Regions from separate parts of the Methylobacterium sp. A52T genome, predicted to be linked through region 3. Evidence: predicted binding sites of a transcription regulator. Region 3 holds the regulator's gene; each other region holds the start of a gene.
What was found. The regulator PhoB, encoded in region 3, activates phosphate uptake and scavenging genes when phosphate is short. The targets are predictions, from matches to a motif close to TGTCATNNANCTGTCAT.
Positions count from the first base shown of each region.

Region 1: the regulator PhoB is predicted to act here: its motif matches at 2,788-2,804, upstream of ACLBYE_RS23760 (inorganic phosphate transporter).
Region 2: the regulator PhoB is predicted to act here: its motif matches at 4,411-4,427, upstream of ACLBYE_RS13325 (UDP-2,3-diacylglucosamine diphosphatase).

Region 1 covers NZ_JBKFBI010000125.1:8,476-18,479, reverse strand. Annotated here, with positions in the region: gene ACLBYE_RS23770 (MucR family transcriptional regulator) at 358-765, shown strand; gene ACLBYE_RS23765 (hypothetical protein) at 769-1,020, shown strand; gene ACLBYE_RS23760 (inorganic phosphate transporter) at 1,110-2,738, opposite strand; gene ACLBYE_RS23755 (ceramide glucosyltransferase) at 2,924-4,072, shown strand; gene ACLBYE_RS23750 (DUF1045 domain-containing protein) at 4,097-4,783, shown strand; gene ACLBYE_RS23745 (chloramphenicol acetyltransferase) at 4,776-5,396, shown strand; gene phnC (phosphonate ABC transporter ATP-binding protein) at 5,511-6,359, shown strand; gene phnD (phosphonate ABC transporter substrate-binding protein) at 6,504-7,433, shown strand; gene phnE (phosphonate ABC transporter, permease protein PhnE) at 7,450-8,331, shown strand; gene phnE (phosphonate ABC transporter, permease protein PhnE) at 8,328-9,194, shown strand; gene phnF (phosphonate metabolism transcriptional regulator PhnF) at 9,303-10,004, opposite strand, start outside.
Region 2 covers NZ_JBKFBI010000045.1:7,822-17,825, reverse strand. Annotated here, with positions in the region: gene fchA (methenyltetrahydrofolate cyclohydrolase) at 29-670, opposite strand; gene ACLBYE_RS13340 (NADP-dependent methylenetetrahydromethanopterin/methylenetetrahydrofolate dehydrogenase) at 681-1,544, opposite strand; gene ACLBYE_RS13335 (D-2-hydroxyacid dehydrogenase) at 1,705-2,646, opposite strand; gene ACLBYE_RS13330 (aminotransferase class V-fold PLP-dependent enzyme) at 2,750-3,958, opposite strand; gene ACLBYE_RS13325 (UDP-2,3-diacylglucosamine diphosphatase) at 4,496-5,293, shown strand; gene ACLBYE_RS13320 (glycosyltransferase family 4 protein) at 5,304-6,350, shown strand; gene ACLBYE_RS13315 (ribonuclease HII) at 6,389-7,063, shown strand; gene ACLBYE_RS13310 (methyl-accepting chemotaxis protein) at 7,077-9,179, opposite strand; gene ACLBYE_RS13305 (PA0069 family radical SAM protein) at 9,892-10,004, opposite strand, start outside.
Region 3 covers NZ_JBKFBI010000025.1:17,938-27,941, forward strand. Annotated here, with positions in the region: gene ACLBYE_RS08830 (50S ribosomal protein L11 methyltransferase) at 1-363, shown strand, start outside; gene rmf (ribosome modulation factor) at 414-602, shown strand; gene ACLBYE_RS08840 (hypothetical protein) at 603-920, opposite strand; gene ACLBYE_RS08845 (aminopeptidase P family protein) at 996-2,834, shown strand; gene ACLBYE_RS08850 (protein-disulfide reductase DsbD family protein) at 2,972-5,125, shown strand; gene phoB (phosphate regulon transcriptional regulator PhoB) at 5,218-5,913, opposite strand; gene phoU (phosphate signaling complex protein PhoU) at 6,036-6,755, opposite strand; gene pstB (phosphate ABC transporter ATP-binding protein PstB) at 6,865-7,680, opposite strand; gene pstA (phosphate ABC transporter permease PstA) at 7,703-8,593, opposite strand; gene pstC (phosphate ABC transporter permease subunit PstC) at 8,606-9,583, opposite strand; gene pstS (phosphate ABC transporter substrate-binding protein PstS) at 9,669-10,004, opposite strand, start outside.

The DNA of each region.
Region 1 (10,004 bases), on a different contig from region 3:
CGAGCGGCCCCGGAGCGGCGTCGGGGCCCCCCGAGGTTGCGCGCCGCCGGGATCGGCCGATGCCGAAATCCGGTCCAGACGCCGATCTCAGCGGCCGAAATCAGTGAACGTATCAGTAACCATGGCGGGAATGCCGCCGGCTGCGCGGTGGAGCAAAAAACCTCGCGCTGCCGGACAAACCGCCGGCCGCTCATATTGTATATTATCTGCAACCTCAAGAAACGGAGTGAAATCAACTTGAGGTAGAAATCCCTCGGCTCACCCGTCGCCTCAGTTTCGTCCCGCAGAGCCCGCGCGAGCGGGCTCACCGGAGACGGGGCGCGAGGATCGGGACGCCCTCGAACAGCGATGTCTCAGATGGACCACCTCACCGACCACCGTTCAACCTTCATGCTGAAGAAGGTCGGCGCGATCGTCGCGGCCTACGTCTCGCGCAACGCGATCGAGGTCACGGCGCTGCCGGCGCTGATCGACCAAGTGCACACGGCGATCGCGGTGCTCCGCTGCGCGCCGTCGGAGTTCGGCGGGGTCGGGCTGAGCCAGTCGCAGGTCGATGCCTCGATCCAGCAGGACGGCCTGATCAGCTTCATCGACGGCCGGTCCTACCAGACCCTGAAGCGCCACCTCACGGCGCACGGCCTCACCCCCGAGCGGTACCGGGCCAAGTACGGCCTGCCGGCCGACTACCCGATGGTGGCCCCGGGCTACGCCGCGCGGCGCTCGGAGATCGCCCGGGCGATCCAGCTCGGCCACAAGGCGGCCTGAGCGATGGCGCCCGACGCATCCGCGGACCCGGCCCGGGACCGCGCGCCGTCACCGGGGGCGGCGCGCACGAGCGACGCCCTGAGCCGCATCGCCGGAATCCTCGACGTGCCGGTGGCGAGCTTCTACCCGGACGCCGACCGGCCCGACGCGGCCATGACCCAGGCGGCCGACCTCGTCTCGGCCTTCGTGGCGATCGACAGTCCGGCGGCGCGCCGGACCTGCCTGGCCTTCGTGCGGGCGATGGCGAGTTCCTGAAGCGCCGGGGCGCGCTGCAGGAAGCCGGAGACCGGGTCGCTTCGTCGGGGGGCGGAGCGCGGTCTCCGGCCCGTCCGGCCGGACCCGCGTCAGAACACGTGGCGCAGGAGGTAGAACAAGGCGGCCGCGAGGGTGATCGCCGCCGGCAGGGTCAGGATCCAGGCGAGCGCCATGTTGCGCACCGTGGACATCTGGAGCCCCGAGCCGTTGGCCGCCATCGTGCCGGCGACGCCCGACGACAGGATGTGGGTGGTCGAGACCGGCAGGCCGTAGAGCTCGGCCAGCCCGATCGTGCCGGCGGCGACGATCTCGGCCGAGGCGCCCTGCGCGTAGGTCAGGTGGGTCTTGCCGATCTTCTCGCCCACCGTGACGACGATGCGCTTCCATCCGACCATGGTGCCGAGACCCAGCGCCAGGGCGACGCAGACCTTGACCCAGCCCGGGATGTAGCGCGTGCCGTCGTTGAGCAGGCCCGCGTAGCGCTTCAGGTCGGCCTTGTCGGCCTCCGAGAAGTCGGCCCCGGCGCCCGGCAGCACGCGCACCGCGTCGGCGGCGAGGTACATGTCGCTGCGCAGGTTCTGGGTCTGGGCGGCCGGCACCGTGCGGATCGCGCCGTAATTCTTCACGCTGGCGGCGATGTCGTCCGAGAGCGCCGCCAATGCCGCGTAGACGGGCGGCGTGTTCAGCGCCTTGGTCTTGAGCGCCTCCGTCACGGTCCGGCGTGCGGCCGCAGCGTCCGGGACCGCCGCGCCGGGGGCGCGGGCGGCGAACACCGCGCTCGCCGCCGTCGAGGCCTGCACGAAGGCGGGCGTCGTGTCGTCCGCCATGGTGCGGTTGAGCGCGTAGGCGGTGGGGGCCGCGCCGATCAGGATCAGCATGATCAGGCCCATGCCCTTCTGCCCGTCATTGCCGCCGTGGAAGAACGAGACCAGCGTGCAGGTGAGGATCAGCAGGCCGCGGATCCACGGGGGCGGCGGCGCCTCGCCTGCGGGCGCCTCGTAGAGGTCCCTGCGGCGGACCGTGACCTTCAGGGCGAGCAGCAGCAGCGCCGCGAGCACGAAACCGCAGACCGGCGAGAACAGCAGCGCCTTGAAGACGTTGAGCGCCTGGGTCCAGTCGACGCCCGCGGTGCCGTCGCCGCCGTTCATCAGCTGGTTGGCGAGGCCGACGCCGAGCACCGAGCCGATCAGCGCGTGGGACGACGAGTTCGGCAGCCCGAACGCCCAGGTCCCGAGGTTCCAGATGATGGCCGCCAGCAGCAGCGCGAAGATCATCGCGTAGCCCGCGTGCGAGCCGACGTTGAGGATCAGCTCGACCGGCAGGAGCGTGACGATCGCGTAGGCCACGGCGCCCGAGGACAGCATCACGCCGAGGAAGTTGAACACGCCCGACCAGATCACCGCGACGAGCGGCGGCATCGAGTGCGTGTAGATCACCGTGGCGACCGCGTTGGCCGTGTCGTGGAAGCCGTTCACGAACTCGAAGGCGAGGGCGATCAGCAGGGCGAGGCCGAGCAGCGCGAAGGCGCCGTAGGCCAGGGGCGCCTCCCCGACCGCGTTCATGTCCGCGATGAGGCTCACCACCGCGTAGCCCAGGCCCGCCACGAGGACGAGCAGGAACGCGACCACCCCGCCGAGATGCATCCCGTGGTTGAGTCGCGGGCCGCCCGCCTTCCGGCCTCCCACCGCCCCCGGCGGCATCACGGCGGAATCGGACATGAACCCTCGCGCGGAATCTTTCGTGGTGAACGGGGATTAAAACTGCGCGGTGACGGTTGGGTGACGGCCCGCGACGCCCCGCGTCGGCGCGCGTGTCCGCGCGCGTCGGGCGGCGCTGTCACACGCCTGACGCGGTCCGGCCGCTAGCGGACCGGACCGCTCGCCCGATCGCACGAGGGATCCGCATGATTGACGCCACGGTGCCGGCCCTGTCCCTCGGCGCGCTCCTGGCCGTCGTCCAGATCGGCAGCATCGCCGTCGCGGCCCGGCGCCTCGGCCGGACTCACGGCCCGTCGCAATTCCCCGACGGCGCGCCCGTCTCCCTGGTCCGCCCCCTGCGCGGGGTCGAGGCCTACAGCGAGGAGATGCTCCTCCGCAGCTTCCGTCTCGACTACCCGTCCTACGAGCTGATCTTCTGCGTGGCCGATCCGGCGGACCCGATCGTCCCGATGGTGGAGCGCCTGATCGAGGCCCACCCGCGCGTGCCCGCCCGCCTGATCCTCGGCGACGAGCGCGTCAGCGCGAACCCGAAGCTCAACAACTGCCTGCGCGGCTGGCGCGCCGCCGCCCACGACTGGGTGGTGCTCGCCGATTCCAACGTCGCCATGCCGCCGGACTACCTCCAGCGGCTGCAGGCGGCGTGGCGCGCCGATACCGGCCTCGTCTGCTCCACCCCGGCCGGCGCCCGCCCGGGCAGCTTCATGGCGGAGGTGGAGTGCGCCTTCCTGAACACCCTGCAGGCGCGCTGGCAATACGCCGCCGAGGCCTTCGGGCTGGGCTTCGCGCAGGGCAAGAGCATGCTCTGGCACAAGCCCTTCCTGGAGGCGCAGGGCGGCCTCCAGGCGCTGGCGGCCGAGATCGCCGAGGACGCGGCCGCCACCAAGCTCGTGCGCGCCGCCGGCAAGCGGGTCCACCTCGTGGCGAGCCCGTTCGAGCAGCCGCTCGGCCCGCGCGGCTTCCGGGAGGTCTGGTCGCGGCAGCTGCGCTGGGCGCGCCTGCGCCGCGTGACCTTCCCGCTGTTCTTCGCCCCCGAGATCGGCAGCGGCGTCCTGCTGCCGGCGCTCCTCGTCGCCCTCTGGGCCGGCAGCCTCGCGGGCCTCGCGGGCGCTGCCGGCCTCGCCGGCCTGTGCTATGTCGCCGAGTACCGGCTCGCGGTCCGCGCGGGCTGGCACCGCTCGCCCCGCACGCTGGCCGCCTTCCTGGCGCGCGACGCCCTGATCCCGGCGATCTGGGTCGGCGCCTGGATGCGGAGCGCCATCGTGTGGCGGGGCAACGCCATGGACGTGCGCCCCCGGCGGGCCGCCGACGCGCGCACCTACGCGCCGACGGCCTGACCGCCCGGCGATCGGAGACCCTACGTGTCGCGCCGCTACGCCCTCTACTGGCTGCCCGCCCCGGATTCGCGCCTCGAAGCCTTCGGCCGGGCGATCCTCGGCACCGACAACGTCACCGGGCTGCCGGTCCCGCACCCGGAAGGTCTCGGCGATCTCGCGCCCGTCACGGCGGGCGCGCGGGTCTACGGGTTCCACGCCACCCTCAAGGCGCCGCTGCGCCTCGCCCCCGGCACCGGGGAGGCCGACCTCGTGGCCGCCGCCCGCGCCCTCGCGGCCGCGCACCCGCCGGTGGCGGTGGGCCCGCTCCGGGTCGCCGCCCTCGGGCCGTTCCTCGCCCTGGTGCCGGAGGCCCCGCCGCCGGAACTCAGGCTCCTCGCCGCCGAGTGCGTCGCCGCCCTCGACCCGTTCCGGGCGCCGCTCACCGAGGCCGAGCGCGCCAAGCGCCGGCCGGAGCGCCTCGACCCGCGCGGCCGCGCGCTGCTCGACCGCTGGGGCTACCCATACGTGTTCGAGGCCTTCCGCTTCCACATGACCCTGACCGACGCCCTGCCGGAGGTGGAGCGCGACCTCTGGCACCGGCGCCTGTCCGCGGCCTACGCCGCCGCGGGTCCGGAGCCCCTGCGGATCGACGCCGTCAGCCTCCTGACCCAGGACGGGTCGGGGCCGTTCCGGCTCCTGGCGCGCCTGCCCTTCGGAGAGGCCCGTGGTTGACCGCCCCCTCGGCCTCGAACCCGCGCTCGATCCGAGCGCCCGGGTCGTCGCGTGCCGCCTCGGCCGCTACACCGAGGTCGGCGCCCGCACCCGGCTCACCGAGACCGTGCTCGACGACTATTCCTACATCGGTGAGGACGGCGAGGTGATCTACACCGCGATCGGCAAGTTCTGCTCGATCGCCGCCAGCGTGCGGATCAATCCCGGCAACCACCCGATGGAGCGGGCGTCGCAGGCGCACTTCACCTACCGGGCGCGCGCCTACTGGCCGGAGGAACCGGACGAGCCCGCCTTCTTCGACCGGCGCCGGGCGAGCCCGGTGGCGATCGGCCACGATGTCTGGATCGGTCACGGCGCGGTCGTCCTGCCCGGGCGCAGGATCGGCACCGGCGCGGTGGTGGGGGCGGGCGCCATCGTCACCCGCGACGTCGAGCCCTACACGATCGTCGTCGGCAATCCCGCGAGGCCGGTCCGGCGCCGCTTCCCCGAGGCGGTCGCGGACCGTCTGACCCGCTTGGCGTGGTGGGACTGGGACCACGAGCGCCTGCGCCGGGCGCTGCCGGATTTCCGCGGGCTGCCCATCGAAGCATTCCTGGAACGCCACGGAGATTAAGTCGGCTATCGAAAAGCCGAGATGCTGCGCCGGCAAATATAATCGTCCCGAATACGTCATCCAATCGTCGTCAAACCGGCGTCTACGTGCGGCCGTTCCCCGGCGGATGGTGGCATGCTGGTTATCGAGGATCTCACGCGCCAGTACGGCGACCGGCGCGCCGTCGACGGCGTGTCGCTCCGGATCGAGCCCGGCAGCTTCGTCGGGGTGATCGGCCGGTCGGGCGCCGGCAAGTCCACGCTGCTGCGCCTCATCAACCGGCTGGCGGATCCGAGCTCGGGGCGCATCCTCCACGATGGCCGCGAGGTCACGACCCTGCGCGGCCGCCCGCTGCGCGAGTGGCGCACCCGCTGCGCCATGATCTTCCAGCAGTTCAACCTCGTCGGCCGGCTCGACGTCATGACCAACGTGCTGATGGGGCGCCTCAGCCACGTGCCGACCCACCGCGCCCTGCTCCGGCACTGGTCCGCCGAGGACCGCGCCATGGCCCTCGCCGCCCTGGAGAGCTTCGACATGGGCGAGTTCGCCGGCCAGCGGGCCGACGGCCTGTCGGGCGGCCAGCAGCAGCGCGTCGCCATCGCCCGCGCCCTCGTGCAGGAACCCGAGATCCTGCTCGCCGACGAGCCGGTCGCCTCGCTCGACCCGCGCAACACGCGGCTCGTGATGGACGCGCTCGCCGACGTGAACCGGCGCTACGGCATCACGGTGCTGTGCAACCTGCACTCCCTCGACCTCGCCCGCGCCTACTGCGACCGCCTCGTCGGCCTCGCGGCCGGGCGGGTCGTGTTCGAGGGCGGAGCCTTCGACCTCACCGAGGACGTGGCGCGCCGGCTCTACGGCCTGGAGGCCGGCGAGGTGCTGGACGATTCCGCGCAGCGCGAGGCGGAGCAGCGGGCCGCGATGCCGGGCCGGCCCGGTCTCGTACCGGTCCGCCCGGTCCGCGAGGCTGCCCTCGGCGCCTGATCCGGGCCCCGGGCCCCAACGAACACCGCCAAAGCGCACCGCCAAAGCGCACCGCCAGAGCGCACCGCCAAAGTGCACCGTCTTGGAAACGCCCGACCGGCCTCCGGCCGGCCGAACCTCGCCGACGCCACGAAGGACGACCCGATGATCACCCGACGCACCCTCGCCGCCGCCGCCGCGGCCCTCGCCCTCCTCGGCCTGCCGGCCGCCGCCCAGGACTGGAAGGCCCAGTATCCGGAACTGACGCTGGGCGTGATCCCGGCCGAGAACGCCTCGGGCACCGCCGACCGCTGGGCGCCGCTCACCGCCTACCTGACCAAGACGCTCGGCGTGCCGGTCAAGCTGCGGGTGGCGAGCGACTACGCCGCCGTGATCGAGGGCCAGCGCGCCGGCAACATCCAGATCGCGTGGTACGGGCCGGCCTCGTTCGCGCGGGCCGTGATGACCGGCGTCAAGATCGAGCCGATCGTCAACCAGAAGCACGAGACCGGCGCCTCGGGCTACTATTCGGTGGTCTACGTGCTGGCCTCCAGCCCCTACAAGACCGTCGAGGATCTCAAGGGCAAGAACCTCGCGCTGGTCGATCCGAACTCCACCTCCGGCAACCAGGCGCCGCGCTTCTTCCTGAAACGGGCCGGCTACGACGTCGAGAAGTTCTTCGGCAAGACCTTCTACGCGGGCAGCCACGAGAACGCCGTCCTGGCGCTCACCCAGGGCACGGCCGACGCCGCCGCCAACCTGTGGAACTCCGAGACCGACACGATGGTCACCCGCATGGCCGCCAAGGGCATGCTCAAGAAGCCCGACGGCACGCCGATGCAGCAGTCGGACTTCCGGGTCGTGTTCAAGTCCGACTTCCTGCCGGAGGGGCCCTTCGCCGTGCTGGCGAGCCTGCCGGACGACCTGAAGGCCAAGATCCGCGACGCCTTCGTGGCCCTGCCGAAGGCCGACAAGGCCGCGTTCGACCGGCTCTCCGACGGCAAGGACCAGGATCTCACGCCGGTGACCCTCAAGGATTACCAGCCGATCATCGACATGCTGCGGTTCAACGACGAGCAGCGTCGGAAGTCCTGATCCGGAGCCGCCCGCCTTGCGCGGTCTGACACCCCTGTCGCCGGAGCGGGCAGCCGCCCTCTCCGGCCTCTACGCGGCGGCGACCGGCGAGGCCCGCCGCCGCACGCTGGCGGGCTTCGCCCTGGTGGCGGCGCTCGCCGTGGTCGCGGGCCTGATCGCCGAGGTGCGGCCGCTGGTCTTCGCCGAGAACATCGGCAAGTTCACCGCCTACATCCAGCAGATCCTGCCGCCGATCAGCCTCGAGCACCCGCTGGAGGACGTCCGCGCCTGGTACTGGGGCCTGCCCAAATGGCTGGGCCTGCTGGGCGAGACCCTGCTCATGGCCTATCTCGGGACGCTGCTCGGGGGGCTGGCGGGCTTCGCCCTCAGCTTCGTGGCCGCCGCCAACCTCGTGCGGTCGCGCGTGCTGCGCGTCGGCGCCAAGCGCCTCCTGGAACTGTGCCGCACCGTCCCCGAGGTCGTGTTCGCGCTGATCTTCGTCATCGCCTTCGGCCTCGGCCCGATGGTGGGCGTGCTCGCCATCGCGATCCACACCACGGGCGCGCTGGGCAAGCTGTTCTCCGAGGTGGTCGAGAACATCGACATGCGGCCCGTCGAGGGCCTGTCGGCCTCGGGCGCGACCTGGGTCCAGACGGTGCGCTTCGCGGTCTTGCCGCAGGTGCTGTCGAACTTCGCCTCCTACGCGCTGCTGCGCTTCGAGATCAACGTGCGCGGCGCCGGGGTGATGGGCTTCGTCGGCGCAGGCGGCATCGGCCAGGAATTCCTCGTGGCGATCCGCAATTTCTACTACGCGGACGTGAGCGCGATCCTCGTGCTGATCATCCTGACCGTCTTCTGCATCGACCTCGTCACCGAGCGGGTCCGCCACCGCCTGATCGGCGCGGAGCACGCCCGATGAGCGCGCGTCCCGAGACCCTGCGGGCGGCGGCCCGAGCCGACCTCGGCCGCCTGCGCGCGCGCTACCCCGCGCAGTTCCGCGCCGACTGGCCGGGGCGGGCGCGGCTCGCCGCCCTGCTCGTCGTCCTGGTGGGGCTCGCGGCGCTCGGCTACTGGCGCCTCGACTTCTCGGTGGCGCGGATCCTCCACGGGCTCGGGCGGCTCGGCACCTTCGCGGTGCTGATGCTGCCGCCGTCGCCGGAGGGCCAGTTCTGGACCTTCCTGCACGCGCTGGGCGAGACCCTCGGTATCGCCTTCCTGGGCACGCTGACGGCGGCGATCCTCGCCTTCCCGGTGGCGTTCCTGGCGGCGCGGAACGTCGTGCCCAACCCGTTCGCGCGGTTCGCAGTCCGCCGCGGCCTCGACGTGATGCGCTCCGTCGACGTGCTGATCTGGGCGCTGATCTGGATCAACGTCGTCGGCCTGGGCCCGTTCGCCGGGGCGCTCGCGATCGCGTGCTCGGATTTCGGGGCGCTCGGCAAGCTGTTCTCCGAGGCGATCGAGACCTGCGACAAGCGGGCCGGCGAGGGCGTCGTCGCTTCGGGCGGCTCGGCGCTCCACCGCATCCGCTTCGGGCTGATCCCCGGGGTGCTGCCGGTGCTGGCGAGCCAGGTCCTGTACTTCTTCGAGTCGAACACCCGCTCGGCGACGATCATCGGCATCGTCGGCGCGGGCGGCATCGGCCAGTACCTCACCGAGCTGATCCGCGTGCTGGAGCTGCAGCAGGTCGCCTTCCTGGTGCTGATGATCCTCGTGACCGTGGCGGCGATCGACTGGGTCTCGACCCGCCTGCGCCGGGCGATCATCGGGCCGGCCGCGCGCTGACGGGGGCCTCGGCTCTCCGGCATCACGAGCGGAGCGCAGTGACCCGGGGTCGCGCTGCCCTGGGTCACTCCGCGCCGCTCGCGAGGACGGTGTGCCGCGGACATCGCGTCACTCGCCGATCACCAGCTCCACGCGGTCGGCGGCGAACAGGGTGCGGTTCGCCTGGATCGGCACGCCGGCGGGATCGATGTTGACGCTCGACACCACCAGCACGACCCGCCCCGGCGCGATGTCGAGGCGCTGCGCCTCCGCGGGATCCGCGGGGCGGGCTCGGATCCGCGTCGAGAGCCGGGTGTAGTCGTGGACGCCGCAGGTCGCGAAGGCCCGGGTGATCGAGCCGCGCGCCGCGTAGGCCTCGGCGAAGCCCGCGAAGCGCGGCAGCGGCAGCCAGGTCAGCGCCGTCGAGAGCGGGGCGCCGTCCGCCCGGTGGACCGTCAGCAGCTCCAGGATCGGCGCGCCGGGGGCGAGGGCCAGGGACGCCGCCTGCTCGGTCCCGGCCGGGACCGTGGTCGCGGCGACGAGGTCGCCCCAGGCCTCGCGCCCGGCCCCGGCGACGATCTCGGAGAAGCGCGTGCGCGGCCCGATCGGGTAGGCGAGCGGTGCCTCCTCCACGAAGGTGCCCCGGCCCTGGCTGGCGCGCACGAGCCCGCCCTCGGCCAGCGCCGCGAGGGCGCGCCGCACCGTGTGCCGGTTCACCGCGAACCGCGCCGCCAGGGCGGCCTCGGCGGGGAGCTGCTGTCCCGCCGCGTAGCGTCCCGCCGCGATCTCGGCCGTCAGCGCGTCGGCGATCTGCCGCCACGCCGTCAGCCC
Region 2 (10,004 bases), on a different contig from region 3:
AAGCGTTGCGCTGACCCCAGTCGCCGGTTCAGTTCACCTTGTCCTTGACGACCGCGTAGACCTTCTCGGTGAGCGCGCCGGCCTCGCCGAGCAGATCCTCCAGCTCCTTCAGCCGCTCCTCGGCGAACGCGCGGTCCTCGAGACCCTTGGCGTTCACGTAGACGTTCAGCGCCGCGCTGCGCAGGCCGGCATAGGCGGAGAGCACCGCCACGCCGGCATCCGACACGACGTTGAGGTTGCCCTTGTCGGCGGTGATGGCCGCGAGGTCGATCACCGCGCGGCAGGCCCGGCAGCAGGCGAGCGGCACGTCGCAGGCGGTCTTGAGCGCCGCCTGGATCTTCTCGGCGCGGGCCGCCTTCTCGTCGTCGGTGGCCTTGGGCAGGCCGTAGGCGCCCATGACGGCGTCGAAGGCCTGGACGTCCTCGCCGATCATGCCGGTGAGCACGACCCGCAGGCCCTCGGACTTGGCGAGGACCTCCTTCAGCTCGGCCTCGACCTCGACGTACTTCTTCTTGCCGATGGTGAGGTTGCAGACCATCGACACCAGGGCCGCGCCCATGGCGCCGGAGATCGCCGCCGCGCCGCCGCCCCCGGGGGTGGGGGCAGCGCTCGCCAGCTCCGTCAGGAATTTCTCGATGCTGTCGGTCTCGGGGCGATGCGTCTCGGTCACCGGCGCCTCCTCAGGCCATCGACTTGGCGAGGGCGTAGATCTCCTCGGCGTCGAGCACCTTGTCGGTGCTCTCGAAGAGCTGGCCGACGCAGGCGCGGTGCAGCTTGAGCTTCAGGCCGCCGATGCCCAGCGCCCCGAAGGCCTGCTTGCCGTTGCGCTCCTTGCCCTTGTCCATCACGTCGATGCCGCCGATGCCCGTCGGGGGCTGGGCGTTGTAGTCGGCGACGAACTCGATCGACGATTCCTGCGCCCAGGCGGCTTCCGGCAGCAGTTCGACGCCGATGGCGCCGGCCGTGAACACGAGGTTCGTGCCCTTGACCAGGGCGACACGCGAGGCCTCGTCGGGGGTCGCGGCGGCCTTCACGTTAACCTTGAAGCGCGTGTTGATCTGGTCCGCGGCGGCCTGGGTCTTGTCGAGGGCGCGGCCCGCGATGGTGACCTCGGCGCCCTCGCCGGCGAGCAGAGCGGCCGAGCGCATGCCGACCGGGCCGGTGCCCGCCAGCACGACGGCCTTCTTGCCCTGGAGCGAGCCCGCGGCCTTGGCCACCAGCGCCACGCCCGCCGCGGCGGTCGTGTTGGACCCGTTGGAGTCGAGCATCACCGAGACCCGGAACGGGCCGAAGAACCGCTTCTTGACAGCAGTGAACAGCGCCTCGCCGGCCGCCATGCTGCCGCCGCCGACGAAGATCGCCGTCGACTTCTTCTCGGAGCCGCCGCGGGTGTAGATCGTGCCGTCGACCAGGGCGCCGACATTGTCGGGATTCACGCCGCCGTAGCCGGTGATGTGGTCGGCGCCGCCGTCGTAGCCGACGACCGTGTCGAACACGTTCGGCACGGCATCGGTGTCGAACAGGAACAGCAGCTTCTTCGTCACGATTCGGACCTCTCTGTCGCGCCCCGCGGCGCTCTCACCTTGTTCTCGAAGGGCGGTCGCACCGGGCGACCCATCCGCGCCACCGCGCGCCCGCGCTCTCGGCCGGCCGATCCGGCGCGGCGCGCCCCCTCCCCCGACCGGGAGCGAGGGCCCGTCGCGCCTACTCGACCACGTTCTGCGGCTTGCCCGCCACGAAGGCCTCGACGTTGTCGACGAGCTGGTCGGCCAGGATCTGCATCGCCTCCTTGCTCGCCCAGGCGACGTGCGGCGTGACGATCAGGTTCGGCAGGTCGGCGTCGCACAGGATGTTGCCGTCCTTGGGCGGCTCCTGCGCGACCACGTCGAACCCGGCGCCCGCGATGGTGCCGTCCTTGAGCGCCTCGAGCAGCGCCGCCTCGTCCACGAGCCCGCCGCGGGCCGTGTTGATGAGGATGGCGCTCTTCTTCATCTTCTTGAGCTCGGCGGCGCCGATCATCCCCTTGGTGTCGGGGGTCAGCGGCACGTGCAGCGTGATCACGTCGGACTGCGTCAGGATCGTCTCGAAATCGACCAGCCCGTCCTGCGGGAACACGTCGTAGGCGATGACCTTCATGCCCAGCGCCTCGGCGCGCTTGGCGATCGACTTGCCCAGCGCCCCGTAGCCGACGATGCCGAGCGTCGAGCCGGCGATGTCGTAGATCGGGTAGTCGAAGTAGCAGAACTGCTTGGACTTCGCCCAGTCGCCGCGCCGCACCGAGTTGGCGTAGGGCACGATCGCCCGGCGCAGGGCGAACATCAGCCCGACCACGTGCTCCGGCACGGTGTTGAACGCGTAGTTGCGGATGTTGACGACCGTGACCCCCTGGGCCTTGGCCTGGGCCTTGTCGACCACGTCGGTGCCGGTGGCGGCGACCGCGATCAGCTTCAGGTCGGGGAGCTGCTTCAGCGTCTCGGCCCGCATCGGGACCTTGTTGATCAGCGCGATCTCCGCGCCCTGGAGGCGGGAGACAATCTCCTCCGGCGTCCAGGTCGACTCGTGCTCGACGTATTCGTGGGGGAAATTGAACGGTCGGACCCTGGCATCGAGGGATTCACGATCCAGGAACACGATCTTCTTGGTCATAGGACCCCTCTCGTACGACGGGCGGTTTCCTCGATAGTCTTGTTCTTACTTGCGCGTCGGGGCGGGCCCGGCAACCCGGTCCCGCCCCGATCGCGGGCGCAGATCACGCCTTATGCAGCGGATTCTCGCGCAGGTAGCTGGAGGCGGCGGCGACGCCCGAGCCCGGCGTGACCTTGATGCCGCAATCGAGCATGGCCATCTCGGCGCCCGCGATGGCACCCAGCAGCGACAGCTCGTTCAGGTCGCCCAGGTGGCCGATGCGGAACACCTTGCCGGCGACTTTCGACAGGCCGGCGCCGAGCGAGAGGTTGTAGCGCTCGTAGGCGTGGACGATCACCTTGGCGGCGTCGGCGCCCTCCGGAACCACGATCGCCGTGACCGTATCGGAGTTCCACTTCGGCTCCTTGGCGCAGGGCTTGAGACCCCAGGCCGCGACCGCCTGGCGGGTCGCCTCACCGAGCACGTGATGGCGGTGGTAGACGTTCTCCAGCCCCTCCTCCTTCACGATCGCCAGGGCCTCGCGGAGGCCGTAGAGCAGCGGCAGGACGGGGGTGTAGGGGAAGTAGCCGGTGGCGTTGGCGGCCAGCTGGTCCTTCCAGGCGAAGTAGGCGTGGCCGAGCCGGTCGTTGCGGCCGGTGCCGCCCTCGGCGATCTTGAGCGCCTTCGGGCTGATGCAGATCAAGCCGAGGCCGGCCGGCAGCATGAAGCCCTTCTGCGAGCCCGCGATGGCGCAGTCGACGCCCCACTCGTCCATGTAGAACGGTAGCGAGCCGATCGACGAGATGCCGTCCACGAACAGCAGGGCCGGGTGGCCGGCGGCGTCGATCGCCTTGCGCACCGCGCCGATGTCGCTGGTGACGCCGGTGGCGGTCTCGTTGTGGACGACCATCACGGCCTTGATGGCGTGATCCTTGTCGGCGCGCAGCGCCTCCTCGATCTTCTGCGGATCGGCGCCGGCGCCCCACTCCTCGTCCTGGACGATGACGTCGAGGCCGAGGCGCTGGGCCATGTCGACCCAGAGGTGGCTGAACTGGCCGTAGCGGGCGGTGAGCACCTTGTCGCCGCGGCAGAGGGTGTTGGACAGGGCCGATTCCCAGATGCCGGTGCCCGAGGACGGGAACAGGATGACCGTCCCGTTGGTCGAGCCGAACACCATCTTGGAGTCCTGCAGGAGCGGCTTCACCAGCTCGGGGAAGCTCGGCGAGCGGTGATCCTCCGACGGCACGTGCATGGCGCGCAGGACGCGCTCCGGGATGTTGGTGGGGCCCGGGATGAAGAGGTGGTTGCGACCGGGGCGCCGGGTTGCGGCCATGATGTTTCCTCCGAAAAGTCCATTGCGCGCGGGTGTGAACCCGCGCCGGGTTGTCCAAGCGTCCTCAGGGAGTCGGTCCGGCGCCGTCGAGAGCGGCTCGCGCCGCACCCCCTCGAACGCCATCCTCTGCCGTGATCGGGGGGTCTCCGCGGAGCGGCAGGCGGCCTCACGCCGCTCGCGTCGCGGCGCGCCCCCGCGCGCCGGTCGCCTCCGAATTGCCGTCCCGTCCAACGGCTCCAGGGCCGTCCTCGCCGCCTTCCTGTCAAGGTCCGGCCGTGCTCGTGCCGAGCGGCCGGTTCTTGGTATTATGAGGCGGTGAAGCTCGAAAGGAAAACCGGAAAAACTTCCGGAACTTGCCAAAAAAATTTTTTGTGCGACGCAACGAAGTCGCGCTCCGATTGAGAGGCTTCGCGGCACCGCACACCGAAGTCTTTCCGCCCCGTCGGAACCCGCGTCATCAAACTGAGATCGGATCGCGCTCTGGATCCCGGCACCGTTCAGCCGCCGGGAGAGGATGCCGTGGCCGAGGTTGAGGAGATGCCGGTCCGCGTGCGGACGCTGTTCCTGTCCGACCTGCATCTCGGCACGCGCGGCTGCCAGGCCGGCCTGCTGCTGTCGTTCCTGAAGGACTACGACGCCGACACGATCTACCTCGTCGGCGACATCGTGGACGGCTGGCAGCTCCGCTCGGGCTGGTACTGGCCGCAGGAGCACAACGACGTGGTGCAGAAGCTCCTGCGCAAGGTCCGCAAGGGCGCGCGGATCGTCTACCTGCCCGGCAACCACGACGAGTTCCTGCGCGACTACGTGGGCACGAGCTTCGGCGGCATCGAGCTCGCCGAGACCGCGATCCACGAGGCGGCCGACGGCAAGCGCTACCTCGTCATCCACGGCGACCAGTTCGACATGGTCGTGCGCCACTCGCCGTGGCTCGCCCATCTGGGCGACGGCGCCTACACGCTGGCGCTCTCCCTCAACACGCTGATCAACAAGGTGCGGCGGCGGCTCGGCCTGTCCTACTGGTCGCTGTCGGCCTGGGCGAAGCTGCGCGTGAAGAACGCCGTGAGTTTCATCGGCCGCTTCGAGACGATCCTGGCCGAGGAGGCCCGCCGCCAGGGCGCCGACGGGGTGATCTGCGGCCACATCCACCACGCCGCGGACCGGCCGATCGGCGACCTGCGCTACCTCAATACCGGCGACTGGGTGGAATCCTGCACCGGGCTCGTGGAGCACTACGACGGCCGCATCGAGGTGCTGCACTACCCGAGCCTCCTGCGCGCGCGGGAGGCCGAGGTCGTGCCGCAGCCCCTGCCGGGCCGGCGCGCGGTGGCGTGAGGGCGCCGCCGTGAAGCTCCTGATCGCCAGCGACGCGTGGCACCCCCAGGTGAACGGCGTCGTGCGCTCCCTCGAGCAGATGGTCCGGCGCGCGCCGGAGCACGGCTTCGCCACGACGCTGCTGTCCGTCGCGGATTTCCGCTCGCTGCCGCTGCCGGGCTACCCGGAGATCCGCCTCGCCTATGCCGGGCGCGAGCGGGTGGCGGCGCGCTGGCGGGCCGAGCGGCCGAGCCACGTGCACATCGCCACGGAGGGGCCGGTCGGCCTCGCGGCGCGCCGGCACTGCCTCGCGCACGACCTGCCCTTCACGACGAGCTACCACACGCGCTTCCCGGAATACCTCGCCGCCCGCGCCCCGGTGCCGGAGGCGTGGTCCTACGCGTATCTGCGCCGGTTCCACGGCGCCGCCCGGGGGACGATGGTCAGCACCGCCTCGCTCCAGGGCGAGCTCGCGGCGCGGGGCTTCGGCCGGCTGATGCGCTGGACCCGGGGCGTGGACACGGAGCGGTTCCGCCCGGCCGAGCCCGGGACGCCCGTGCCGGCGGAACTCGCCGGCCTGCCGGGGCCGCTGTTCCTCTACGTCGGGCGACTGGCGGTGGAGAAGAACGTCGCGGCCTTCCTCGCCCTCGACCTGCCCGGCACCAAGGTGGTGGTCGGTGACGGCCCGGACCGCGCGCGGCTGCAGGCGCTCGCGCCGGCGGCGCACTTCCTCGGCACCCGCACCGGCGCGGACCTCTCGGCGGTCTACGCGGCCTGCGACGTCTTCGTCTTCCCGAGCCTCACCGACACGTTCGGCATCGTGCTCCTGGAGGCCCTGGCCAGCGGCCTCCCGGTGGCGGCCTTCCCGGTGCCGGGTCCGAACGACGTCGTCGGCGGCACGCGGGTCGGCGTGCTCGACCCGGATCTGCGGGTCGCCGCGCTGGCGGCCCTGCGCCTGTCGCGCGCCGAGTGCCGGGCCGAGGCCCTGCGCTGCGGCTGGGACGTGAGCGCGCGGCAGTTCTTCGGCAACATCGTCGAGGCGCATGGCGGCGCCCGGAGCACCCGCGACGCCGCCTGACGCGTGACGGCGTCCGCGCGGAATGGCAGGAGGGCGCGATGCCGCCCGCCAAGCCGCCCGCCAAGCCGCCCGCCGGATCGCCCACCGGACCGACCGGGTCCGCCAGAGCCCGGCCCCCGGTCGCCGGACCGTTCGACCCCGCCCGGGCCGCCGCGTATCCGGCGGCGATCGGCTGCGACGAGGTCGGGCGCGGCGCGCTCTGCGGACCTGTGGTGGTGGCCGCGGTCTGGTTCGATCCGGCGGCGATCCCGGCCGACCTGCTCGCGGCCCTCGACGACAGCAAGCGCGTCCCCGAGCCCGTGCGCGACCGGCTGGCCCCCCTGATCCGCGCCCACGCGCGGGTCGCGGTGGCGGCGGGGTCGCGCGCCCTGATCGACCGGATCAACATCCGCGGCGCGACCCTCGACGCCATGGCGCGGGCGGTGGCGCGGCTCGGCCTCGCCGCGCCCGTGCTGGTCGACGGGCGCGACGCCCTGCCGGGCTTGCCCGGCTGCGCCGTCGTCGGCGGCGACCACTTGGTGCCCCAGATCGCCGCCGCATCGATCGTCGCCAAGGTGCTCCGGGACCAGCTGATGCGGCGGCTCGCCCGGCGCCATCCCGGCTACGGCTGGGAGCGCAACGTCGGCTACGGGACGGCCGTCCACCGCGCCGGCCTGACGCAGCTCGGGCGCAGCCCGCACCACCGGCTCAGCTTCACCCGCGGCTTCGACTGAGCCGGGCGACGGGTCACGCGGCCCGAACGCCCGTGAGGAAGCGCTCGACCTCCGCGGCGAGCTCCTCCGACTGTCGCGTGAGCGCGGTGGCGGCCGTCAGCACGTGGTCGGCCGCGCGGCCGGTCCGGTCGGCCGCCTGCGCCACGCCGGCGATGTTGCCGGTGACCTCCTGCGTGCCGGCATTGGCCTGGGCGACGTTGCGGACGATCTCCTGCGTCGCCGCCCCCTGCTGCTCCACCGCGGCCGCGATGGCGGCGGCCACGGCGTCGATCTCGCCGATCCGGCCGGTGATCGCGCCGATCGCCCGCACCGCCTGACCGGTCACGGTCCGGATCTCGCCGATCTGCCGGCCGACCTCGTCGGTGGCCCGACCGGTCTGGGCGGCCAGTTCCTTGACCTCGGTGGCGACGACCGCGAAGCCCTTGCCGGCGGCCCCGGCGCGGGCCGCCTCGATCGTGGCGTTGAGCGCCAGCAGGTTCGTCTGCGCGGCGATGCGGGCGATCAGCTCGACGACGGCGTCGACCCGGGCGACGGACGCGTTGAGCGCCGCCACCAGGGCGGCCGTCTGGTCGGCCTCGCCGACCGCGGTCCGGGCCAGCTCGGACGAGCCCTGGACCTGCCGACCGATCTCCTGGACGGAAGTGCCGAGTTCCTCCACCGCGGCGGCCACCGTGCTGACGCCGGCGGACGCCTCCTCGGCGGCCGCGGCCACGGTATCGGACTGGCTGGCCGTCTCCTGGGCGGTGGTGGTCATCTCCCAGGCCGTAGTCTGCAGTTCGGCCGCGGCGGCGGAGACCTGCCCGACGATGCCGGCCACCGCCGCCTCGAAGCTCCGCGCCATCGCGTGCGTCATGGTCCGGCGCTGCGCCTCCGCGGCGCGCGCCGCCTCGGCCGCCTCCGCCTCCAGGGCGCGGGTGCGGACGAGGTTGTCCCGGAAGACCTGCACGGCCGCCGCCATCGCGCCGATCTCGTCCCGCCGCCCGCTGGCCGGGATCTCCACGGCGACGTCGCCGGAGGTGAGCGCCCGCATCGCCCGGATCATGGCCCGGAGCGGTCCGAGCACGCGGCGGACGACGACGACGGCCCCGGCACCGGCGAGCAGCACCGATGCGGCCAGGAACAGGCCGGTGTGCAGCAGCGTCGCCCCCGCCTCAGCGAAGAGTTCCTGCGCGCGGGCGACCATCGCGTTGAGGGCGGCCTCGGCGAGGTCCGCGATGGTGTTGACCTCCCGCGTGTTGCGGTCGCGCAGGTCCTGGATCGCGACGCCCGGCGGCTGGCCCCGGCTCAGGGCCACCCGCAGGGCCTGCCGCCGCGCCGCGACCGCGCCCTCGAAGTTGCTGGCGCCCGCCCTCACGAAGGCGTCCTGGACCGCCCGTGGCAGCGTGTCGTCCATGTGATCGACGAGATTGGCCCAGTTCGCCGCGACGCGGCCGCGCTCCTCGGCCTCGGCGAGGCGCTCCTCCTCGGACCAGCCCGTGCCCCGCGTCACGGCCGTCTCGGCCCGCGCCACGTTGCCGCCGATCGCGACACGCGTGATCCAGGCGGCGCGCTTGATGTCCAGAGCGCGCGCCAGTGCCGCGTCCCGGCGCGGGATCGTGACGTCGACGGCCCCGCTGGTCGCCGTGAGCGCGTCGAGCAGATCCCGGAAGGCGGTCGCCGCGACCGCCTCGGTCGCGGCCTCGCGCTCCGCGACCGGGACCGCGAGGGCCGCGTCGATCCGCGACGACAGGCCGGTGACCGCCTCGTGCGCCCGTCGGAGCGGATCGACCGTCCGCGCCACCGCGGCGGTGTCGATCGCGCGCACCAGACTCAGGAGCGCGTCCAGACGGTCGATCCGGGTCGCGCGCTGCCGGGCGATCAGGGCCGCGTCGGCGGGCAGGATCCTGTCCGCGGCGATCAGCGCCTGCAGAGTCCGTGCCCGCTCGAGGCGCACGGCGAGCAGGATCTCGAGGAGGATCCGGCTGCCTTCCGTGAGCGCGACGACGCGGCGGCTCTCCCGCTCCTGGGCCCCGGCCTCCAGCGCCGTCCGGGCGCCCGCGGCCAGCAGCATGGCGCTGAGTGAGAACAGGATCGCGCACAGGATCGTGCCGATGGACGGACGCGGAAGACGCAGCATGAGGGTCGGGATCTCTCTTCGCGGTGCGTCGAGGCGCGCGGCCCGCCGCCGGGCTGCCCGGTTCGAGCAGGGCGGCCGTTCGGCCTCGGTCGACGGAAAGGCTGAGCGACATGACAGGCACCCCGACGCGGCGCCGGCCCGGTTCGCTCGGAGCGCGCGGCGAGGTCGCGGTGAATCCGCGGGCTCACTAGCGATCCCGGTCCGGTCATCGGACGGGAAGCGCGCCCGGTCGGCATCGGAGGTCGGAACCCCGGTACACCACCGTCTCAGGGAAGGCCGGCAGTCGCGACCGGCAGCACCGAGCAGGGCCGCGGAGCGCGGCTCGCCCGCGACCGGGTCACGGCGCACAGCGTCCATTGGCGGGATCTGCGGACACGGACGCCGGACAAAATCGCGCTCTTACGCACAGAACGATCCTCAATAAAGAATTGAAATTCGATAACTCAGTCAAACTTGTTCAAGATCTCGCAATAAACCTCGCGATCTCAGGCATTTGAACCACAATGACACAGATGTCAATCTTACGTTATGCGATTTTAACGACGCCAAAGAATTTCAAAAAACGACATTAGGAGCATTTTTTAACTGATACTTCTCCTCTGGAACTATATTCTTACGCCTTTTTCGGCCGAAATTACTGGAATTTTCGCCGAACCGTACTGTGGGACAGCTCCGCCGCCTCGCCCGCGGGTGCCGCCGCCCCAGTCGCGTGTCAGAACAGCGCCAGCTGCGCGCCGGGCTTCCGGAAGGCGTCGCGGTTCAGCGCGACGCGCCCGAAGGCGAAGCCGAGACGCGTGCCGGCGAGCCGGACCCGCTGGCCGATCA
Region 3 (10,004 bases):
GACCTCGACGCGGAGGCCGTGCGCACGGCCCGCGAGAACGCCCGCGCCAACGGGCTCGGCCCCTATCTCAAGCTCTACGAGGGACCCGGGGTCCGCCACCGCCTCGCCGACCGGCCGCGCCATTTCGATCTCGTCTTCGCCAACATCCTGGCCCGGCCGCTCAGGCTCCTGGCGCCGACCCTGGCGCGGGTCGTCTCAACCGGGGGCGTGCTGGTTCTGTCCGGCCTGATCGAGCGCGACGTGCCGGGCGTGCTCTCCGCCTACCGCCTCCAGGGCTTCTCCCTCGTGCGCCGCGGCGTGATCGAGGGGTGGGTCGCCCTGGTCCTGATGCGCGGCGGTGCGGCGCAGCGTCCGCGGCGCTGACCCGCGCGGGATCGCCCCGAACTCCCCGCGCGCCGGCGTGTTGTCCGGCCATGAGCCAGACGTCGCTCCACGATCCGCCCGCGGACCCCATCGCCGAGGGCGCCCGCGCCCGGGCGCAGGGGCGGCCCAAGGATGCCTGCCCCTATCCGGCCGACTCGCCCGCGCGCCGGGCCTGGCTCGAGGGCTACGACGGGGCGCCGGCGGACCGGGCGCCCGACCTGCCGATCACGGACGGCTGATCAGCGCGCGGTGCGCAGCCGGCCCGGCCGGTCAGGCGCGCCCGCGGTCTCGGCCGGCGATTCAGGCGCGTCCGCCTGCGACACCGGCGCGCCGAGCGCCGCCATCAGCGCGCGCAGGCCGTCGATCCACTCTTCGAGTTCGGCGAGCGAATCGAAGCCGTCGCGGCGGACGACCGTGTCTGGCTCGATCGTCACGACGGCGTCGAAGCGGCCGTCCGGTCTGTCGCTGATCCGGTAGTAAACGCGGCGTGGCATGTCTGAGTAATAAGCGAAAAACGGTGGCGTGATAAGATTGCTAACGATCTTTAAGCACCGCAACCGACCTCCGACCAACCTCTTTCTCACGACAACAGGGTGTTGCGACGCGGGAGCGGCGGGCGCTAGGCTCGCCGCATGACCGAGACCCGTCCGTCCCGACAGCGCCAGCGCTTCCAGAGCTTCGACGACCCGAGCCACCGGAAGGGCGCCGAGCGGATCGAGGCCCTGCGGGCGGCCCTGCGCGAGACCGGGCTCGACGGCTTCGTCGTGCCGCGGGCCGACGAGCACCAGTCGGAATACGTCCCCGCCGATGCCGAGCGGCTGGCCTGGCTCACCGGCTTCACCGGCTCGGCCGGCACGGCCGTGATCCTGATGGAGTCCGCGGCGCTGGTCGTCGACGGGCGCTACACCCTGCAGGCGCCCGAGCAGGTCGATACCGGCCTCGTCACGGTGGTGCCGCTCGCCGAATCGACGCCGGAGGCCTGGGTCGGGGCCAACCTGCGGCGGGATCAGGTGCTCGGCTACGATCCCTGGCTGCACACCCCGGACGGTCTGGCGCGCCTGGAGCGGGCCGTGACCCGCGCCGGCGGGACCGTGCGGGCGGTGCCGAACCTCGTCGACGCGGTCTGGGCCGGTCGGCCGCGGCCGCCGGCCGGTCCGGTGGTGGTCCATCCGGACGCGCTGTGCGGCGAGGGGGCCGCCGACAAGCTCGCCCGGATCCGGGCGGCGCTCGCCGAGGGCGGCTGCGATGCCCTGGTGATCTCCGACCCGCACAACCTGGCCTGGGCCTTCAACCTGCGCGGGTCCGACGTCGCCCATACGCCCCTGGCGCTGGGTTACGCCATCCTGCCGCGCGAGGGACGGGCCCGGCTGTACCTCGTCTCTCCGAACGTCGATCCGGCCCTGCGGGCGGAACTCGCGCCGATCGCCGAGATCCTGCCGCGGGCGGACCTGGACGACGGGCTGGCCTCCCTGGCGGGCGCGCGCGTCCGCCTCGACGCGGCGACCGGCGCCGTTGCCGTGAAGGAGAAGATCGAGGCCGCCGGCGGCACGGCCGATGTCGGCAAGGACCCGATCACCGGCATGAAGGCGGTCAAGAACGCCGCCGAGATCGCGGGTGCCCGCGCGGCCCATGTCCGGGACGGGGCGAGCGTCGCGCGCTTCCTCGCCTGGCTCGACGGTGCGGCCTCGGCCGGCGGCCTCACCGAGATCGCCGCCGTCGAGGCCCTGGAGGATTTCCGGGCCGCCGGCGGCGACCTGCGCGAGGTGTCGTTCCCCACGATCTCGGGTTCCGGACCGAACGGCGCGATCGTCCACTACCGGGTGAGTCGCGCCACGGACCGGACGGTCCAGTCGGGCGAGCTGTTCCTGATCGATTCGGGAGCGCAGTACCCGGACGGCACCACCGACATCACCCGGACGGTCGCGGTCGGCGCGCCGAGCCCGGAGATGCGCGACCGGTTCACGCGGGTGCTGAAGGGGCACGTCGCCATCGCCCGGGCGGTGTTCCCGGTCGGCACGACCGGCGCCCAGATCGACGCCTTCGCGCGGGCACCGCTCTGGCAGGCGGGCCTCGACTTCGACCACGGCACCGGTCACGGCGTCGGTGCCTTCCTGTCGGTGCACGAGGGGCCGCAGCGGATCGCCAAGACCGGCACGGTGGCGCTCGAGCCCGGCATGATCCTGTCGAACGAGCCGGGCTACTACGCCCGCGGCGCCTACGGCATCCGGATCGAGAACCTCGTCCTGGTCGAGTCCCGCGCGATCGCGGGCGGGGAGCGCCCGATGCTCGGCTTCGAGACGCTGACGCTCGCCCCCTACGACCGCCGGCTGATCCGGCCGGACCTCCTCGAACCCGGGGAGCGGGCCTGGATCGACGCCTATCATGCGAGGGTTCGCGAGACCCTGGCGCCCGGGCTCGACACCGCGACGCGCGACTGGCTCGAGCGGGCGACGGCGCCCCTCGAGGGGTGAGCCGGCCGCAGGGGATTCCGGACGCGGTCCATGGTAAGACCCGACGCCGTGGTAAGACCGGACGCCATGGAAACGCCCGCGCCGAGCCCGACACGCCGCGCGTGAAACCGCGACCGCCCCGCGCGCGAAGGGACAGCATGATCCGCCGCCTCGCCCTCCTGATCCTGGCCCTCGCCGCGAGCCTCTCGGCCGCCGCGGCGCAGGGGTTCCGCACGCCCGCGGACCTCGTGCGCGCGAGCCTCGTGGCCGAGCCCGCCGCGGTCGCCGGCGCGGAGCCCTTCACGCTGGCGGTGCGGATGCAGGTCAAGCCCGGCTGGCACGTCTACTGGCGCAACCCGGGCGATTCCGGCCTGCCCCCGGAGGTGACCTGGACCCTGCCGGCCGGCTTCAACGCCGGCGCGATCCGGTGGCCGGCGCCGGAGCGCATCCCGATCGCGACGCTCATGAACTACGGCTACGAGGGCGAGGTCACGCTCCTCGTCCCGGTGACGCCGCCGCCGAGCCTCGACCCGGCCGACCCGGTGCGGATCCAGGCCAAGCTGACCTACCTCGTCTGCGAGACCGAGTGCGTGCCCGGCTCGGCCGATCTCGCCCTGACCCTGCCGGTCGGCAAGGCCGAGCCGGACCCGGCCAACGCCGCGCTGTTCGCCCGCGCCCGCGCCGCGCTCCCCGTCCCGGCGCTCTGGCCCCTGAGCCTGTCGAGCCAGGGCGACACCCTCCGCCTCGATTTTGCCGCGTCCGGCCTCAAGCCCGAGGCGGTCCGGAACGCCGCGTACTTTCCCTACGCCGAGACGGCGATCGACAACGCCGCCGCGCAGGTGATGAGCGTCGACGGGACCGGCCTGCACCTGACCCTCGCCCGGAGCAGCCCGACCGACCCGGTGCCCGCCGCGCTGCCCGGCGTCCTGACGGTCGAGGAGGTCGACGCCGCCGGGACCCGCCGGCTCGCCTTCGCGTACGGCGACGAGCCGGTGCTCCCGGCCGCGGCGCCGGCCGCGACCGCGCTGCCCGCGACCGCGCCGGCCGCCGCCGACTTCGACGCGCTGACGCTGGCGACCGCCGCGGTCTTCGCCTTCCTCGGCGGCCTGATCCTCAACCTGATGCCCTGCGTCTTCCCGGTCCTGTCGATCAAGGTGCTCGGCCTCGTGCGGCACGCGGGCGAGGGTCCGGCCCGGCTGCGGCTCCACGGCCTCGCCTACACGGCCGGGGTCCTGGCGAGCTTCCTGGCGCTCGCCGCCGCGCTGATCGGCCTGAAGAGCGGCGGGGCCGCGATCGGCTGGGGGTTCCAGCTCCAGTCGCCCGCCATCGTGGCGGGGCTCGCCTACCTGCTGTTCGCGATGGGCCTGAGCCTCTCGGGCGCGGTCCATGTCGGCGGCCGGCTCGCCGGCCTCGGCGACGGCCTCACCCGGCGCGGCGGCCTGAGCGGCTCGTTCTTCACCGGCGTGCTCGCGACCCTGGTGGCGACGCCCTGCACGGCGCCGTTCATGGGCTCGGCGGTGGGCTTCGCGCTGACCCAGAGCGCCGGCGTGGCGCTCGCCGTCTTCGCGAGCCTCGGGCTCGGCCTCGCCCTGCCCTTCCTGCTCCTGACTTTCTGGCCGCCGGCCCTGCGGGCGCTGCCGCGGCCGGGCGCCTGGATGGAGACGCTCAAGCAGGTGCTGGCCTTCCCGGTCTACGCCACCGTCGCGTGGCTGATCTGGGTCTTGGCGCAGCAGGTCGACCCGCGCGGGCTGCTGGCGGCGCTGATCGGCCTCGTCCTCGTCGGCTTCGCCGCCTGGGCCTGGGAGCACGGCCGCGCCGCCCCGCCGCGGTCCGGCCGGGTCGCGCAGGCCGCCGCGGCGCTGGCGCTGATCGCCGTCGGGGCCCTCGCCGTCACCCTGCCCCGGGACCGCGCCGCGCCGGCCGCGCAGGCCGCCGCCGACGGGATCGAGCCGTTCACGCAGGCGCGCCTCGACGCCCTGGTCGACGCGCACCGCCCCGTCTTCGTGGACATGACCGCCGCGTGGTGCATCACCTGCGCGGTCAACGAGGCGACCTCGCTCAACACCAAGGCCGTGCGGGCCGCGATGGCCGAGCGCGGCGTGACCTACATGAAGGGCGACTGGACCAACCAGAACCCCGAAATCACCCGCCTCCTGGAGAAGCACGGGCGCAGCGGCGTCCCGCTCTACCTGCTCTATACTGGGACGGGAGAGCCCCAGGTGCTGCCGCAGATCCTGACCGAGGGGACGGTCCTGGCGGCGCTGGAGGCGGTGCCGGCCGCCTCGGGCCGGAGCGCGGCGCTGGCGCGCTGAGTCCCTGAGAGGCGACGCTGAATATCGGCGCGCCCGTCACAGAGTCGTCGCGAGCGGAGCGGTGAGGCGCTCCGACAGACCGCGAAACCGCCTCAGGCCTCGAGCGAGAAGGTCTCGTCGAAGGCGTATCCGGAGCCGCGGACCGTGCGGATCGGGTCGGTCTGGCGCGGGCCGTTCAGCGCCTTGCGCAGCCGCCCGACATGGACGTCGACGGTGCGCTCGTCGATGTAGACGTCGTGGCCCCAGACCCCGTCGAGGAGCTGCTCGCGGGAGAAGACCCGGCCCGGCGCCAGCATCAGGAATTCTAGGAGCCGGAACTCCGTGGGGCCCAGATGCAGCTCCTCGCCGCCGCGGCGGACGCGGTGGCCGGTGCGGTCGAGTTCCAGGTCGCCGGCCGCCAGCCGGTCCGAGACGTGGGCGGGCTTGGCCCGGCGCAGGAGCGCGCGGATCCGGGCGAGCAGCTCCGGGACCGAGAACGGCTTGACGATGTAGTCGTCGGCGCCCGTGCCGAGCCCGCGGACGCGGTCGCCCTCCTCGCCCCGGGCGGTGAGCATGATTACCGGCAGGCGCTCGGTCTCCCGGCGCGCCCGGATCCGGCGGCACAGCTCGATCCCCGAGAGGCCGGGCAGCATCCAGTCGAGCAGGACGAGGTCCGGGATCCGCTCCGCCAGGAGCAGCTCGGCGTCGTCGCCGCGCGCCGCCGAATCCACCAGGAAGCCCTCGGCCTCCAGGTTGTAGCGCAGCAGCGTGCTCAGGGCCTCCTCGTCCTCGACGATCAGGACTTGCATGCTCACGTTCGAAGACTCGTTCTGCGGGCGGTCCCCGGATGGTGCAGGAGGCGCCGCCCCGCCTCAACCTGCACGGAGAGTGACCCCGGCCGCGCCCACAGGAAGGCGCCGGGGTCGGCGCCTCACGGCGCCTGCACGCCGTCCACCGTCGCGTAGTTCGACGCGTCGTTCTTCGGCCGGTCACCCGCCAGCGTCTCGCCCGTGGCGAGATAGTGGATCGTCTCGGCGATGTTGGTGGTGTGGTCGCCGATGCGCTCGACGTTCTTCGCGCAGAACAGGAGATGCGTGCAGAACGAGATGTTGCGCGGATCCTCCATCATGTAGGTCAGGAGCTCGCGGAACAGGGAATTGTACAGGGCGTCGATCTCGCCGTCGCGCTCCCAGACGTCGTGGGCCGCCTGGACGTCGCGGCTCCCGTAGGCGTCGAGCACGTCCTTGAGCTGGGCCTCGGCGAGGTCGCTCATGTGGCGCACGCCGAGCACGATCTTCTGGGCCGGCGCCTGGTCGGAGATCGCCACCACGCGCTTGGCGACGTTCTTGGCGAGGTCGCCGATCCGCTCGAGATCGCCGGAGACGCGGATCGCCGAGATGGTCTCGCGCAGGTCGATCGCCAGGGGCTGGCGCCGGGCGATCAGCAGCACGGCGCGCTCCTCGATGTCCCGCTGCAGCGCGTCGAGGCGCTTGTCGGCGAGGATCACCGCCTGGGCGAGCGTGTCGTCCCGGCGCACGAGGGCGTCGGTCGCCTCCGCGGTCATCTTCTCGGCGACGCCGCCCATCTCCGAGATCGAGCGACGCAGGTTCTCCAGGTCGGTGTCGTAGGAGGTGACGATATGGCCGGGCATGGCGGATCCTTCGATGGGGTCCCGGGGACGGCCCTCCGGGAGGCTTGCGGGATCCGCCGGCGCGCCGGAGACGCGCGCGGCGGTCCCGGGACCGGAGCGGCCCGGCAGACTAGCCGAAGCGGCCGGTGATGTAGTCCTGCGTACGGCGTTCCGTCGGGTTCATGAACATTCGGTTGGTCGGGCCGAACTCGACGAGCTGCCCCAGATACATGAAGGCGGTGAACTGCGAGATGCGCGCCGCCTGCTGCATGTTGTGGGTGACGATCACGATGGTGAACTCGTCGCGCAGCTGCTCGATCAGCTCCTCGATGCGGCCGGTCGAGATCGGGTCGAGGGCCGAGGTCGGCTCGTCGAACAGGATCACCTCCGGCTTCTGCGCCACCGTCCGGGCGATGCACAGGCGCTGCTGCTGGCCGCCCGACAGGCCGGTCCCGGGCTGCCGGAGCTTGTCCTTCACCTCGTCCCAGAGGGCGGCCTTGCGCAGGGATTCCTCGATCCGGCCGTCGAGCTCGGATTTCGGCAGCTTCTCGTAGAGGCGCAGGCCGAAGGCCACGTTGTCGTAGATCGACATCGGGAACGGCGTCGGCTTCTGGAACACCATGCCGATGCGCGAGCGCAGCTCGTTCAGGTCGACGGAGGGGCTGAGGATGTTCTCGCCGTCGAGCAGGATCTCGCCCTCCGCCCGCTGCTCCGGGTAGAGGCTGTAGATCCGGTTGAAGCAGCGCAGCAGGGTGGACTTGCCGCAGCCGGAGGGGCCGATCAGCGCCGTCACCTGCCGGTCGTGGAAGTTGAGGTTGACGTCCTTCAGCCCGTGGAAGCTGCCGTAGTAGAAGTTCAGGTCCTTGACGGCGATCCGCACGGGGCCGCCCTCTTCGGCGCGGTTGCGGTTCAGCTCGACCGTGGGGATCGCGGAGGCGGCGTTCATCGTCGTGTCCTCGAAAGGGGGCTCAGCGCGAGGCCTGCGGCTTGATCACGAGGCGCGCGATGATCGACAGCGCCAGGATGGTGGTGGTGATCAGGAGCGCGCCCGCCCAGGCGAGTCCCTGCCAGTTCGGGTAGGGCGAGAGGGCGAACTGGTAGATCATCACCGGCAGGTTCGCGACGCCGCCCATCAGGTTGGCCGAGAACCAGGAATTGTTGTTGAGCGCGGTGAACAGCAGCGGCGCGGTCTCGCCGGCGATGCGGGCGAGCGCCAGGATGATGCCGGTGACGATGCCGGCCGAGGCCGCCCGCCAGGTCACGCTCATGATCACCGTCGAGGGCGGCGCGCCGAGCGCCGCGCCGGCCTCCCGCAGGGTCCCGGGCACGAGGCGCAGCATGTCCTCGGTGGTGCGCACGATCACCGGCACCGCGATGATCGCCAGCGCCACGCCGCCGGCCCAGCCCGAGTAGGTGCCCATCGGCCGCACCATCAGCGTGTAGACGAACAGGCCGATCAGGATCGACGGCGCCGAGAGCAGGACGTCGTTGAGGAAGCGGATCAGGGCGGCCAGCTTCGAGCCGCGCCCGTACTCGGCCAGGAAGGTCCCGGCCATGACGCCGACCGGCGTGGCAATCAGGATGCCGATCCCGGTCAGCACGAGGCTGCCCAGGATGGCGTTGGCGATGCCGCCGCCCTCGGAGCCCGGGCCCGGGGTCGGGTTGGTGAACAGGGTCGGCGTGAAGCCGCGCACGCCCTGGACGATCAGCATCACCAGGATCGAGCCGAGGACCAGGGCGCCGACCACCGTCGCGGCGGTGCAGGCGACGCGCAGGGTCCGGTCGGCGACGCGGCGTCCCTGGCGGACGCGGCCGGGGCGGCGCTGGGCGGCCGGGGCGATCGTGCTGGAGGAAACCATCGCGCGTGCTCCTCAGGCGGACTGGACGCGGCGCGTCAGCAGCCGGGCGATGATGAGCACCACGAAGGTGATCACGAACAGGATGCAGCCCAGCGCCATCAAGGCGTTCAGCTGGAGGCCGTCCGCCTCGTTGAACTCGTTGGCGATGCGCGACGCGATGGTCGAGCTCGGGTCGAAGATCGAGGCCGAGAGCCGGTTGGCGTTGCCGACCACGAAGGTCACCGCCATCGTCTCGCCGAGCGCCCGGCCGAGGCCGAGCATGATCGCGCCGATGATCGAGACCGCCGCCTGCGGCACCAGCACGTGGCGCACGACCTCCCAGGTGGTGCAGCCGATCCCGTAGGCGCTCTCGCGCAGCACGGTCGGGATCTGGTCGAGCATGTCCCGGGCGATCGAGGCGATGAACGGCACGATCATGATCGCCAGGATGATCCCGGCGGTGAAGACGCCGACGCCCGACGGCACCCGGGCGTAGAACAGCGTGCCGACGATCGGCATGCCCTCCACGAGGTTCGAGACCGGGATCTGGATGTAGCGCGCGAAGAGCGGCGCGAACACGAACAGGCCCCACATGCCGTAGATGATGCTCGGCACGGCCGCGAGCAGCTCGATCGTCATGGCGACCGGCTTGCGGGCCCAGCCCGGGCAGAGCTGGGTGAGGTAGACCGCGATGCCCAGCGAGACGGGGACGCCGATCAGCAGGGCCAGGAAGGCGGAGGCGACGGTCCCGATCACCGCGACCAGGGCGCCGTACTGCTCGGTCCCGACGTTCCAGGCGCTGGAGGTCAGGAAGCCGAAGCCGAACTCGCGGAAGGCGGGCCAGCCGCCGTACAGGATCGAGCCGAGGATGCCGGCGAGCACGAGCAGCACCAGCAGGGCCGCGCCGTACGAGCAGGTCCGGAACAGGGTGTCGAGGCTCCGGCTCGGCGCCTTCCGCGCGGTCGCGGAACGGGTTCGGCCGAGGGCGATCGATTCGGTCAAAGCGGGCATCCGCGGTTCTCTGCGAAGGGTGGCGTGGTAGCGCGGTGCGTTCCCGGAAGCGAGGGAGGGGGTTCCCACCCCCTCCCCGCCACGCTCACATGTTGAGGACAGGCTTTCCGTCCTTGCCCTTCACGTCCTTCCACTCCTGGTGGATCAGTTCGACGACGTTGTCCGGCAGCGGGACGTAGTCGAGGTCGGTGGCGAGCGTGTCGCCGTTCTTGTAGGCCCAGTCGAAGAACTTGAGCACGGCGGCGGACTTGGCCGGGTCGGCGGCGTCCTTGTGGACGAGGATGAAGGTCGCCGCCGTGATCGGCCACGCCGCCTCGCCCGGCTGGTTGGTCAGCGAGATGCCGAAGCCCGGGGTCGCCTTCCAGTCGGCGCTCGCCGCCGCGGCCTGGAACGCCTTGTCGTCGGGCTGCGGGTACTGGCC